2 regions of the Actinoplanes sp. NPDC048988 genome follow, and region 2 is predicted to be linked to the other one. Evidence: riboswitches for the same ligand, from Rfam matches in the RefSeq annotation. Region 2 holds a riboswitch; the other holds the start of a gene.
What was found. A riboswitch is a leader RNA that binds a small molecule or an ion and turns the genes downstream of it on or off. The one in region 2 is predicted to bind cobalamin.

Region 1 (5,271 bases), on a different contig from region 2:
CACCGGCCGGTCGACGAGCTCTCCGGCGGCCAGCGCCAGCGGGTCTGGATCGCCCTCGTGCTGGCCCAGGAGACCGATCTGCTGCTGCTCGACGAGCCGACCACCTTCCTCGACCTCGCCCACCAGCTCGAAGTGCTCGACCTGCTCGCCGACCTCAACGCGGCCGGCCGCACCGTCGTCGCCGTGCTGCACGACCTCAACATGGCCTGCCGCTACGCCCACGACATCGTCGCCATGCGCGACGGCGCCGTGATCGCCCAGGGGGCGCCGGCCGAGGTGGTCGACGCCGCACTGGTCCACAAGGTGTTCGGCGTACCCGCCCGCGTCATCACCGACCCGGCGGCGGGAACCCCACTGGTCGTGCCGGAGCTCAGAAGTCGTCGTCGAAGCTGACGCTTCCGGTCACCCCGACCTGGTACGCCGAGACGCGGCGCTCGAAGAAGTTCGACAGCTCCTGGACGTCCTGCAACTCCATGAAGGCGAACGGATTCGCGCTGCCGTAGCGGGGCGCGATGCCCAGCGCGGCCAGCCGCCGGTCGGCCACGTGCTGCAGGTATTCGCGCATGTCGGCCGGCGACATTCCGGAGACGCCCTGGTCGAGCAGGTCCTCGGCGAACTGCACCTCGCATTCGACGGCTTCGGCGAGCATCGCGCTGACCTGTTTCTCCATGTCGGCGTCGAACAGGTCCGGCTCCTCCCGCCGTACCTGGTCGACCACGTCGAACGCGAACGCCATGTGCATCGACTCGTCGCGGAAGACCCAGTTCGTCCCCGAGGCCAGGCCCGGCAGAACGCCGCGGGAGCGCAGGAAATACACGTACGCGAAAGCGCCGTAGAAGAACAACCCCTCGATGCACGCCGCGAAGCAGATCACGTTGAGCAGGAACGCGCGGCGGTCCTCTCTCGACTTCAGCTCACGAAGCTCGTGGACGGAGTCGATCCACCTGAAGCAGAACTCGGCCTTCCGCGCGATCGACGGGATGTTCTCGACCGCCGCGAACGCCTCGAACCGCTCCCGTTCGTCGGGCACATAGGTGTCGAGCAGGTTCAGGTAGAACTGGACGTGCACGGCCTCTTCGAACAACTGCCGGGAAAGGTAGAGCCGCCCCTCCGGCGAATTGACGTGCTGGTAGAGGTTGAGCACGAGGTTGTTGGCGACGATGGTGTCGCCGGTGGCGAAGAAGGCCACCAGCCGCGAGACGAGGTGCCGTTCGGCGGGCGAGAGCTTGGCCAGGTCGGCGAGGTCGCCGTGCAGGTCGACCTCCTCGACGGTCCAGGTGTTCTTGATGGCGTCCTTGAACCGGTCGAAGAAGTGCGGGTACTTCATCGGCCGCAGGGTCAGGTCCATTCCGGGGTCGAGCAGCATTACTGGCAGGCCTCACATGACTCGGGGTTCTCCAGGGAGCAGGCCTCGGCCGGGGAAAGCACCGGCACGGTCGCCTGCTGAATGCGCGTCGCCGGTCGCGAGCGCAGGTAGTACGTGGTCTTCAGGCCGGTCTTCCAGGCGTAGAGGTACATCGACGAGACCTTGCCGATGGTCGGCGCGCTCATGAAGAGATTCAGCGACTGCGACTGGTCGATGTACGGGGCGCGGGCGGCGGCCAGGTCGATCAGGGCCCGCTGCGGAAGTTCCCACGCCGTACGGAAAAGCTCGCGCACCTCGGCCGGCAGCTCGGTGATTCCCCGCACCGATCCCTCGGCCCGTTTGATCCGCTCGCGGATCGGGGCGGTCCACAGGCCGCGGGCCTTCAGTTCCCGCACGAGATAGGAGTTGATCTGAAGGAATTCGCCGGACATCGTCTCGCGCTTGAACAGGTTGGACACCTGCGGCTCGACGCATTCGTAACAGCCGGCGATCGACGCGATCGTCGCGGTCGGAGCGATCGCGATCATCAGCGAGTTCCGCAGGCCGTGCTCGCCGATCCGGGCCTTCAGGGCGGCCCACCGATCGGCTTGGGCGGGAGTGGCGCCCCACAGTTCGTGATGCAGATCCCCCTTCGCCGCCCGCGTTTCCGGATACGCCGGATGCGGGCCGAACCGCTCGGCCAGCGCCACCGACGACTCCAGCGCGGTCAGGAAGATCTCCTCCTGTACGCGGGTGGACAGCTCCCTGGCCTCGGCCGAGTCGAACGGCAGCCGCAGCTGGAAGAAAGCGTCCTGCAGGCCCATCAAGCCGAGCCCGACCGGCCGCCACCGCGGATTCGACCTGGCGGCCTGCGGCGACGGGTAATAGTTGATGTCGATGACCCGGTCCAGGAAGACCACTGCCGTACGCACGGTCTCGCGCAGTTTCTCCCAATCGACGCCACCGCCGGCGAGGTGCGCGCCGAGATTGACCGAGCCGAGGTTGCAGACCGCGGTCTCGTCGTCCGAGTTGACCTCGAGGATTTCGGTGCACAGATTCGACAGGTGAATGGTGTTGCCGGGCGCGCCGGTCTGGTTCGACAGCCGGTTCGACGGGTCCTTGAACGTCATCCAGCCGTTGCCGGTCTGTGCGAGCGTGCGCATCATCCGCCCGTACAGGTCGCGGGCCTTGACGGTTTTCACCGCCTTCTTCTCGGCCCTTCGGTACGCCTCGTCGAACGCCTCACCGAACAGGTCGGGCAGTTCCGGCGCGTCGGACGGGTCGATCAGCGACCAGTCGCCGTCGGCCTCGACCCGGCGCATGAACTCGTCCGGGATCCAGTTGGCCAGATTCAAGTTGTGGGTACGGCGTGACTCCTCACCCGTGTTGTCGCGCAGTTCCAGGAATTCCTCGACGTCGGGATGCCACGGCTCCAGATAGACGCACGCGGCGCCCTTACGGCGGCCGCCCTGGTTGACCGCGGCGACCCCGGCGTCGAGCGTCTTGAGGAACGGGACGATGCCGTTGGATCTGCCGTTGGTGCCGCGGATCAGAGCGCCCCGGCCCCGGATCCGGCTCCACGAGACACCGATGCCGCCGGAGAACTTCGACAGCTTCGCGACCTGGTGGTAGCGCTCGTAAATGGAGTCGAGCTCGTCCTTGGGGGAGTCGACCAGGAAACACGACGACATCTGCGTGTGCCGGGTGCCGGAGTTGAACAGCGTCGGCGAACTCGGCAGGTAGGCCAGCGACGACATGAGCCGGTAGAAACCGATCGCCTCGTTGGCGTTCCCGGAGAGACCGCAGGCCACCCGGAGCAGCCAATACTGCGGCGTCTCGACGACATCCCGGGAATGCGGATGCCGCAGCAGATAACGATCGGCCACGGTACGCAGCCCGAAGTATTCGAATCGGCGGTCCGCGTCCCCGTCGATCGCGTCGTCGAGCTTGCGGGCGTTACGCCGTACGAAAGCGGCCGTCTCATCCCCGATCAGCCCCAGCTGATGGGCGTAGCGGATGGACTGGGAGAAGCTCGCGACCCCCTGCAGGCGGACTTCCTTGTCCACGTACGCGGCCAGCAGCCGCGCGGCCAGCTTCGAATACTGCGGCTCCTCGCCGATCAGCTCGGCCGCCGTCTGAATGGAGAGCTTGTCGAGTTCGGCGGTGGTGGCACCGTCGTACAACCCGCTGATGGTCTTCGTGGCGACCCGTAACGGGTCGACCTCGTCGAGATCGCCGGACCAGCGCTCGACCGCCTTGACGATCTTGCTGACGTCGACCGTTTCCCGATCGCCGTCGCGTTTGCGTACCCGCACCATGTCTCCCTCGCCTGGGTGAAGGCACGCGGGAGACGCCGACGGCCACGGCACGGCCGACTGGTGGCGTCGGCCGTCCCACGCGGCCTTCGACCGCCGCACACCGGACGGCGTGCGGCGCGCTGGCAGGTCTTCGGACTCGTGGGCGCTCAGCTTCTTCCTACCGGCCGTCGCTTCCCAGGCTCGCGCCCAGTGCTGTGTGACGGCTTTCGTTCCCACTCACCGCTGCGGGGCAGTCCCGGACTCACACCGGGTTCCCTCTTGCCTCGGCCGCACCGTGACGGCGCGGCCGAACCAGCTGCGTGAGACACCATATATGGGCGGACCCGCAAAGTGACAACACCAGATGCTGTGATCGGCGTGTCGCCTCCCGTGATCACCGGTCGCCCGCCGGCTACCCTGCGCCCGTGCCGCCGAACCGCCGTACCGCAGCCCGCCGCCCTCATCCTCGACGAGAACGGCCACGTCCTGCTGTGCCGGTTCGTCACGCCTCACCCGGCCGTCCCCGAGGAGCCCAGGTGGTCCGGTCCGCACCACCCATTTCGAACCTCAGGGCGAGATTGCCGGATTCCGCGGGCCCGACCTGTTCTCGCCCCGCCACCTGGCCACGCTACTGACCGCCCTGCTCACCTCGGATCGTGCTCGGCCTGTGAACCCCGCCCCGCTGGTGGTTCTCAGCCCCGGACTTTCCTGACATCCGCCGGCCAAACGGCGAGCTTCATCCGTCCGTACGCGAACACCCGCAACTCCGGGTCAAGCCACCACAGCCGCTCGGCCCGCGTCATTCCCAGCTCCCGCCCGACCCGAAGCTCACCCAGCGGAACCCGCCGCCCCAGCCGTGGCACCCAGGTGCGGAGGCCGTCCGCCCCGAGATCGAGATAGCCGTGCCGCCACCGGCGCCCCGGTCTCTTGAGCGCCGCCTCAACCCGCACGACGCCCGCCCGAGCCCGCCCGATCCGCAGCCGTCCGAGCGCTTCCCCCAGCTCGCCGCCCACGGCCCCGGCGATGAGGTCACCCACCAACTCAGAGATCACCAGCCAATGCTCGTCGTCGAGCATCCCTCACTCAACGTGACGATCATGACGGTCGGCCGCTGCTGAGGGCCGCTCCGGCGGCGCCGTGCCTCCAGGGCCGGGTGCCGGGATGGCCGTCGCCGATCCGGAACCCCGTGTCGGCGTGCGCGGGAAGCGCCGCGAGCTTGCCGGCAGCGGGTTACTGACCCGGGCGTTCGTCGCGGCCCGGCATCGTGATGCGGCCCACCGCCTCCTCCATGGCGAAGTGGCCCAGGTATTCGTCGGGCTGGCCGGGGCGGCGGCGGTAGGCGTGCCAGTCGTCGCTGACGCCCGCGTGGATGTAGCCGATGTCGGTGCCGTCGAGGGTGACGCTGTAGCCGCCCATCGTGCTGACGGTCAGGGTCGCTCCGGCGATTCTGCGACTGTTCAGAGGTACGCGGCGCTCCATCCGTCCACCTCCACACTCCGGAGTCACGTGGCTCCAGATGGTGGCCCGGTTGCCGGCCGGAAAACAACAGCCGAACGGCCGATTCGATGAACCACCTTGGGGGCCACTGCCTTCATCGGCCACTGATCATGCTGTTAGGTTGTTGCACAT
Region 2 (5,271 bases):
GGCCGACGAGCCGTTCCTGCTCGACCTGTCGGTCGCGTCCGGCACGGGGCTGTACGACATCCACGAGCGCCGGTGGGATCCCGAGGCGCTGGAGATCGGCGGCGTCCGGGCCGAGCAGCTGGCCGAGGTGGTCAGCACCACGCGGCGGCTGCGCCTGAACGCCGGCGTCGCCCGCGCGGCCGGCCTCGACCCGGCCACCCCGCTCATCATCGGCGCCGCCGACGGGCCGCTGGCCAACCTCGGCGTCGGCGCCACCCCGGCCGGGGTCGCGGCGATCTCGCTGGGCACCAGCGGCGCCCTGCGCACGGTGGTCGACCGGCCCACGGCCGACAAGGCGGGGCGGCTGTTCTGCTACGCGCTCACCGACGACCGGTGGGTGATCGGCGGCGCGGTGAACAACGCCGGATCGGTCGTGCGCTGGGCCGGCGAGAGCTTCGCGGGCGGGTTCGAGCGCCCCGGCGCCGAGGGCGAGGACGCCGACGAGCGCGACGCCGCCCTGCTCATCGAGGCCCAGGGGGTCGTTCCGGGCAGCGACGGGCTGCTCTGCCTGCCGTACCTGCTGGGGGAGCGGGCGCCGTGGTGGCGGTCCGGCCTGCGCGGGGCCTACCTCGGCCTGCGGCGCGAACACGGCCGGGCCCACCTGGTGCGCTCGGCCGTCGAGGGGGTCTGCCAGCAGCTGGCGCTGGTGCGGGACTCGTTCACGGCCGAGGGCATCGCGGTCACTGAGGTGCGGGCCACCGGCGGGGCGGTCGCCTCCGACCTGTGGGTGGGTGTGCTCGCGGCCGCGCTCGACCTGCCGGTGTCGGTGGCCGACACCCCCGAGGGCACCGCCCTCGGAGCGTGCCTGCTGGCCCGGCACGCGCTGGGTGAGCTGCCCGACCTCGACCACGCGGCCGCGCTCGTCCCGATCGGCGAGCCGACAGTGCCCGACCCGGAGAACGCGGAACTCTACGCCCGGCTGCGGCCGCTGATCGAGACGTCGGCCCTGGCCGTGCTCGACGTGGTCAAGGAACTCGACAAGCTGGCGCCCCAGCCGATCCCGGACACCGAAAAAGCGGTGAGCGACACCCCGCGTTGACGGCGCGGTGAGCCGTAGGAAAGCATGGCCCACGAGCGGTAGCGGAGGAACCCGGTGGAAATCCGGGACGGTCCCGCCACTGTGACCGGGGAGCGATCCGCCGAGAAGCCACGGCCGGCCAGGCCGGAAGGCGTGCGGGGAGCGCTGATCCGGGAGTCAGGAGACTCCGGCCGCTCGTGTCACTCATCGTGCGGGCGTGGACACCCGCACAGAAGGGATCCGCGTGACGCCGTACCCGTTCTCGGCCGTTGTCGGCCTGGCCGACCTGCGCCTGGCCCTGCTGCTCACCGCCGTTTCCCCCGCCGTCGGCGGGGTGCTGGTCCGGGGAGAGAAGGGCACCGCCAAGAGCACGATCGTGCGGGCCCTGGCCGCCCTGCTGCCGGACGTCGCCGTCGTGCGCGGCTGCCGGTTCGCCTGCGACCCGGCGGCGCCCGACCCCGCATGCCCCGACGGGCCGCACGCGCCGGACAGCCCCCACTTCCGCCGGCCGGCGACGCTGGTCGAACTGCCGGTCGGAGCCACCGAAGACCGCGTCGTGGGCACGCTCGACATTCAGCGCGCGCTCGCCGACGGGGTCAAGGCGTACGAGCCCGGGCTGCTCGCCGCGGCGCATCGCGGGGTCCTCTACGTCGACGAGGTCAACCTGCTTCCCGACCACCTGGTCGACCTGCTGCTCGACGCGGCGGCGATGGGCCGGGCCCACGTCGAGCGCGACGGGGTCTCGGTCAAGCACGCGGCCCGGTTCCTGCTGGTCGGCACCATGAACCCGGAGGAGGGCGAGCCGCGCCCGCAGCTGGTCGACCGGTTCGGCCTGGTGGTGACGGTGGCGGCGCCCCGCGACGCCACCGACCGGGCCGAGGTGGTGCGGCGGCGCCTGGCCTACGAGGCCGGCCCCGACGCGTTCGCGGCCCGCTTCGCCGGCGACGAGCGGGAGCTGGCGGCCCGGATCGCGGCCGCCCGCGAACGGCTGCCCCGGGTGGCACTGCCCGACCACGAGCTCGACCGGATCGCCCGGGTCTGCCTGGCCTACGGCGTCGACGGGATGCGCGCCGACATCGTGGTGGCCCGCTGCGCGGTCGCCCTGGCCGCCTGGCACGGCCGCGACGTGGTCACCGCCGACGACGTCCGGGACGCGGCCCGGCTCGCCCTGCCGCACCGCCGCCGGCGCGACCCGCTCGACCCGCCGGGGACCGACGAGGAGAAGCTCGCCGAGGCCCTGGCCGAAGCCGACGCCCAGCAGCAGGAGGCCGAGCGCGAGGCTCCACCGCGGCCCGGCGGCGCCACGGACACCGGCTCCGGTGACGACACGGACCCGGAGGACGACCCGCCTTCACCGGGCGGCGGGCCCGGCGGCGGAGGCCCGGGTCCCGACGACCGTGGCCCGGCGCCCCGGCCGAACGGCGGCGGCGACAGCCCGGCCGATCACGGCCCCGGCCAGGAACAGGCTTCGAAGCCGCCGGCCGGCGGCCAGGAACAGCCCTCCCCGGCGGCGGCCGCGCCCGCCGGCGCCGCCTACCGCACCCGGAACCTGAGCATCGCCCGGCGCGGCGTCGGCGGCCACGCCGGAAAGCGCTCCCCGGCCTACGCCCGGCGCGGGCGGGTGGTCGGCTCGCGGGTGCCTCAGGGCAAGCTCGCCGGCGCTCCCCACCTGCCCGCCACGCTGCGCGCGGCCCTCCACCGGCGCGGCCGGGACGCGCGGACCGGCAGCGTGGTTCATCCCCGGGATCTGCGCGAGGCGGTACACGTCGGGCGGGAAGCCAACCTTGTGCTCTTCGTGGTGGACGCCTCCGGGTCGATGGCGGCCCGCAAGCGCATGACGATTGTCAAGACTGCTGTGCTCTCGCTGCTGCGGGACGCCTACCAGCGGCGGGACCGGATCGGGATGATCACGTTCCGGGGGCACGAGGCCGAGCGGGTGCTGCCGCCCACGTCCAGCCACGAGGTCGGCGTCATGCGGCTGGCCAGTCTGCGGACCGGGGGGCGTACGCCGCTGGCCGCCGGGCTGCGTTCCGCCGCGGCCACCATCGCCACCGAGCGCCGCCGCGATCCGCGCCGGCGGCCGCTGCTGATCGTCGTCACCGACGGGCGCGCCACCAGCGGGCCCGACCCGGTCACGGTCGCGCCCGCGCTGGCCGGCGTGTCCACGGTGGTCGTCGACTGCGAGACCGGGCCGATCCGGCTCAACCTGGCCGGGCGGCTGGCCACGGCGCTCGGCGCCGACCTCATGCCGTTGGAGGCGCTGGAGATGAGGGGCGCGGCAGCTTGACCTCGCCGGCCGCGACCGGGTGGTGGACAGCCGTCGAGACGCCGGGCGGTTCCGGTCACGCCGAGCGTGCCCGCGCCGCCGACGGCCGTGCCGGAGGAAGCCGCCGGCAGCCGGAAGGTGCGCGGGCCGGGAGAGCGGACGACCCGCCTGGCGTGCGGGTCGTGCGGGAGGGTTGCGGGCGTGGCCCGGTCGGTGCCAGTGACGCGTACGGGAAAGGAAGTGGGGTCTGATGCCGCAAGGGAAAGTGGCCAGCGTGCCCGATGACGGGCTGACGACGCGGCAGCGGCGGCGGCAGGCTGTGCTCGCTGTGCACACGGGGCACGGCAAAGGCAAGTCGACGGCGGCGTTCGGGATGGCGCTTCGGGCCTGGAGTGCCGGGTGGCCCGTGGGGGTGTTCCAGTTCGTCAAGTCGGAGAAGTGGCGGGTCGGTGAGGAATCCGCGCTCAAGGCGCTCGGCGCCACCGGCGGGGCGCCCGTGATCTGGCACAAGATGGGTGAAGGGTGGTCGTGGATCCAGCGGGCCGGATCCGAGCGCGACCACGCGGCCGAGGCGGCCGAAGGGTGGGCGCAGATCAAACGGGACCTGGCGGCGGAGACGCACAAGTTCTATGTGCTCGACGAGTTCACGTACCCGCTGAAGTGGGGTTGGGTCGACGTGGACGACGTCGTGGCGACCCTGAACGAGCGGCCCGGCACCCAGCACGTGGTGATCACCGGGCGGGACGCGCCGCAGGCGCTGCTGGACGCGGCCGACCTGGTCACCGAGATGACGAAGGTCAAGCATCCGATGGACGCGGGCCGCAAAGGACAGCAGGGCATCGAATGGTGAGCATTCCCCGCGTCGTCATCGGCGCGCCGGCCTCGGGACACGGCAAGACCACTGTGGCGACCGGGCTGCTGGCGGCGTTCGCGCGGCGCGGTGTGCCGGTGGCGCCGTTCAAGGTCGGGCCCGACTACATCGACCCCGGTTATCACGCGCTGGCCGCCGGCCGGCCGGGACGCAACCTCGACCCGGTGCTGGTGGGGGAGGACCTGATCGGGCCGCTGTTCGCGCACGGCAGCCAGGGCGCGTCGCTCGCGGTCGTCGAGGGCGTGATGGGCCTGTACGACGGGCGGACCGGTGCCGGCGAGACCGGCTCGACCGCCCAGGTGGCCCAGTTGCTCGAGGCGCCCGTGATCCTGGTCGTCGACGCGGCCGCCCAGGGCCGGTCGATCGCCGCGCTCGTGCACGGTTTCCGCAGCTTCGGCACCGTACGGCTGGCCGGGGTGATCCTCAACCGGGTCGGCTCCGACCGGCACGAGTCGATCCTGCGTGAGGCCTGCGAAGAGGTGGGCACGCCGGTGCTGGGCGCGCTGCGCCGGGCCGACGCGGTCGCCGCGCCGTCCCGCCACCTCGGCCTGGTGCCGGCGGCCGAGCGGCGGGCCGAGGCGCGGGCCTCGGTCGACGCGCTCGCCTCGCTGGTCGCCGCCTCGGTCGACCTGGACGAGGTGGCGGCGATCGCCGCCTCGGCGCCGCCGCTCGCGGTGCGGCCGTGGGATCCGGCGTCGGCTTCGCCCTCCGCCGGCCGTCCGGTGGTCGCGCTTGCGGGTGGTCCGGCATTCTCGTTCGCGTACGCCGAGACGGCCGAACTGCTGGCCGGGGCGGGCGCCGAGGTGGTGACGGTGGACCCCCTGCGGGACGAGAAGCTGCCGGCGGGCACGCGGGCGCTGGTCGTCGGGGGCGGCTTCCCCGAGGTGTACGCGGCGGAGCTGTCGGCCAACGAACCGCTGCGCGCCGAAGTGCGGGCCCTGGCCGACGGCGGCGGCTCGATCGTGGCCGAATGCGCGGGCCTGCTGTGGTTGTGCCGCAGCCTCGACGGCGCCGACATGTGCGGGGTGATCGACGCCGAGGCGGCCATGACGCCGTCGCTGACGTTGGGCTACCGCG

Region 1: linked by a shared signal. The riboswitch ahead of ACGFJ7_RS22610 (ribonucleoside-diphosphate reductase subunit alpha) and the one ahead of ACGFJ7_RS24245 (VWA domain-containing protein) in region 2 are both predicted to bind cobalamin.

The regions. Positions count from the first base shown of each region.
Region 1 is NZ_JBICTW010000006.1:433,056-438,326, forward strand. Features, by position in the region: gene ACGFJ7_RS22600 (ABC transporter ATP-binding protein) at 1-393, shown strand, start outside; gene ACGFJ7_RS22605 (ribonucleotide-diphosphate reductase subunit beta) at 371-1,366, opposite strand; gene ACGFJ7_RS22610 (ribonucleoside-diphosphate reductase subunit alpha) at 1,366-3,663, opposite strand; cobalamin riboswitch at 3,767-3,974, opposite strand; gene ACGFJ7_RS22615 (hypothetical protein) at 4,335-4,718, opposite strand; gene ACGFJ7_RS22620 (hypothetical protein) at 4,873-5,121, opposite strand; gene ACGFJ7_RS22625 (iron ABC transporter permease) at 5,261-5,271, shown strand, end outside.
Region 2 is NZ_JBICTW010000007.1:293,799-299,069, forward strand. Features, by position in the region: gene ACGFJ7_RS24240 (gluconokinase) at 1-1,078, shown strand, start outside; cobalamin riboswitch at 1,123-1,245, shown strand; gene ACGFJ7_RS24245 (VWA domain-containing protein) at 1,275-3,344, shown strand; gene cobO (cob(I)yrinic acid a,c-diamide adenosyltransferase) at 3,574-4,173, shown strand; gene ACGFJ7_RS24255 (cobyrinate a,c-diamide synthase) at 4,167-5,271, shown strand, end outside.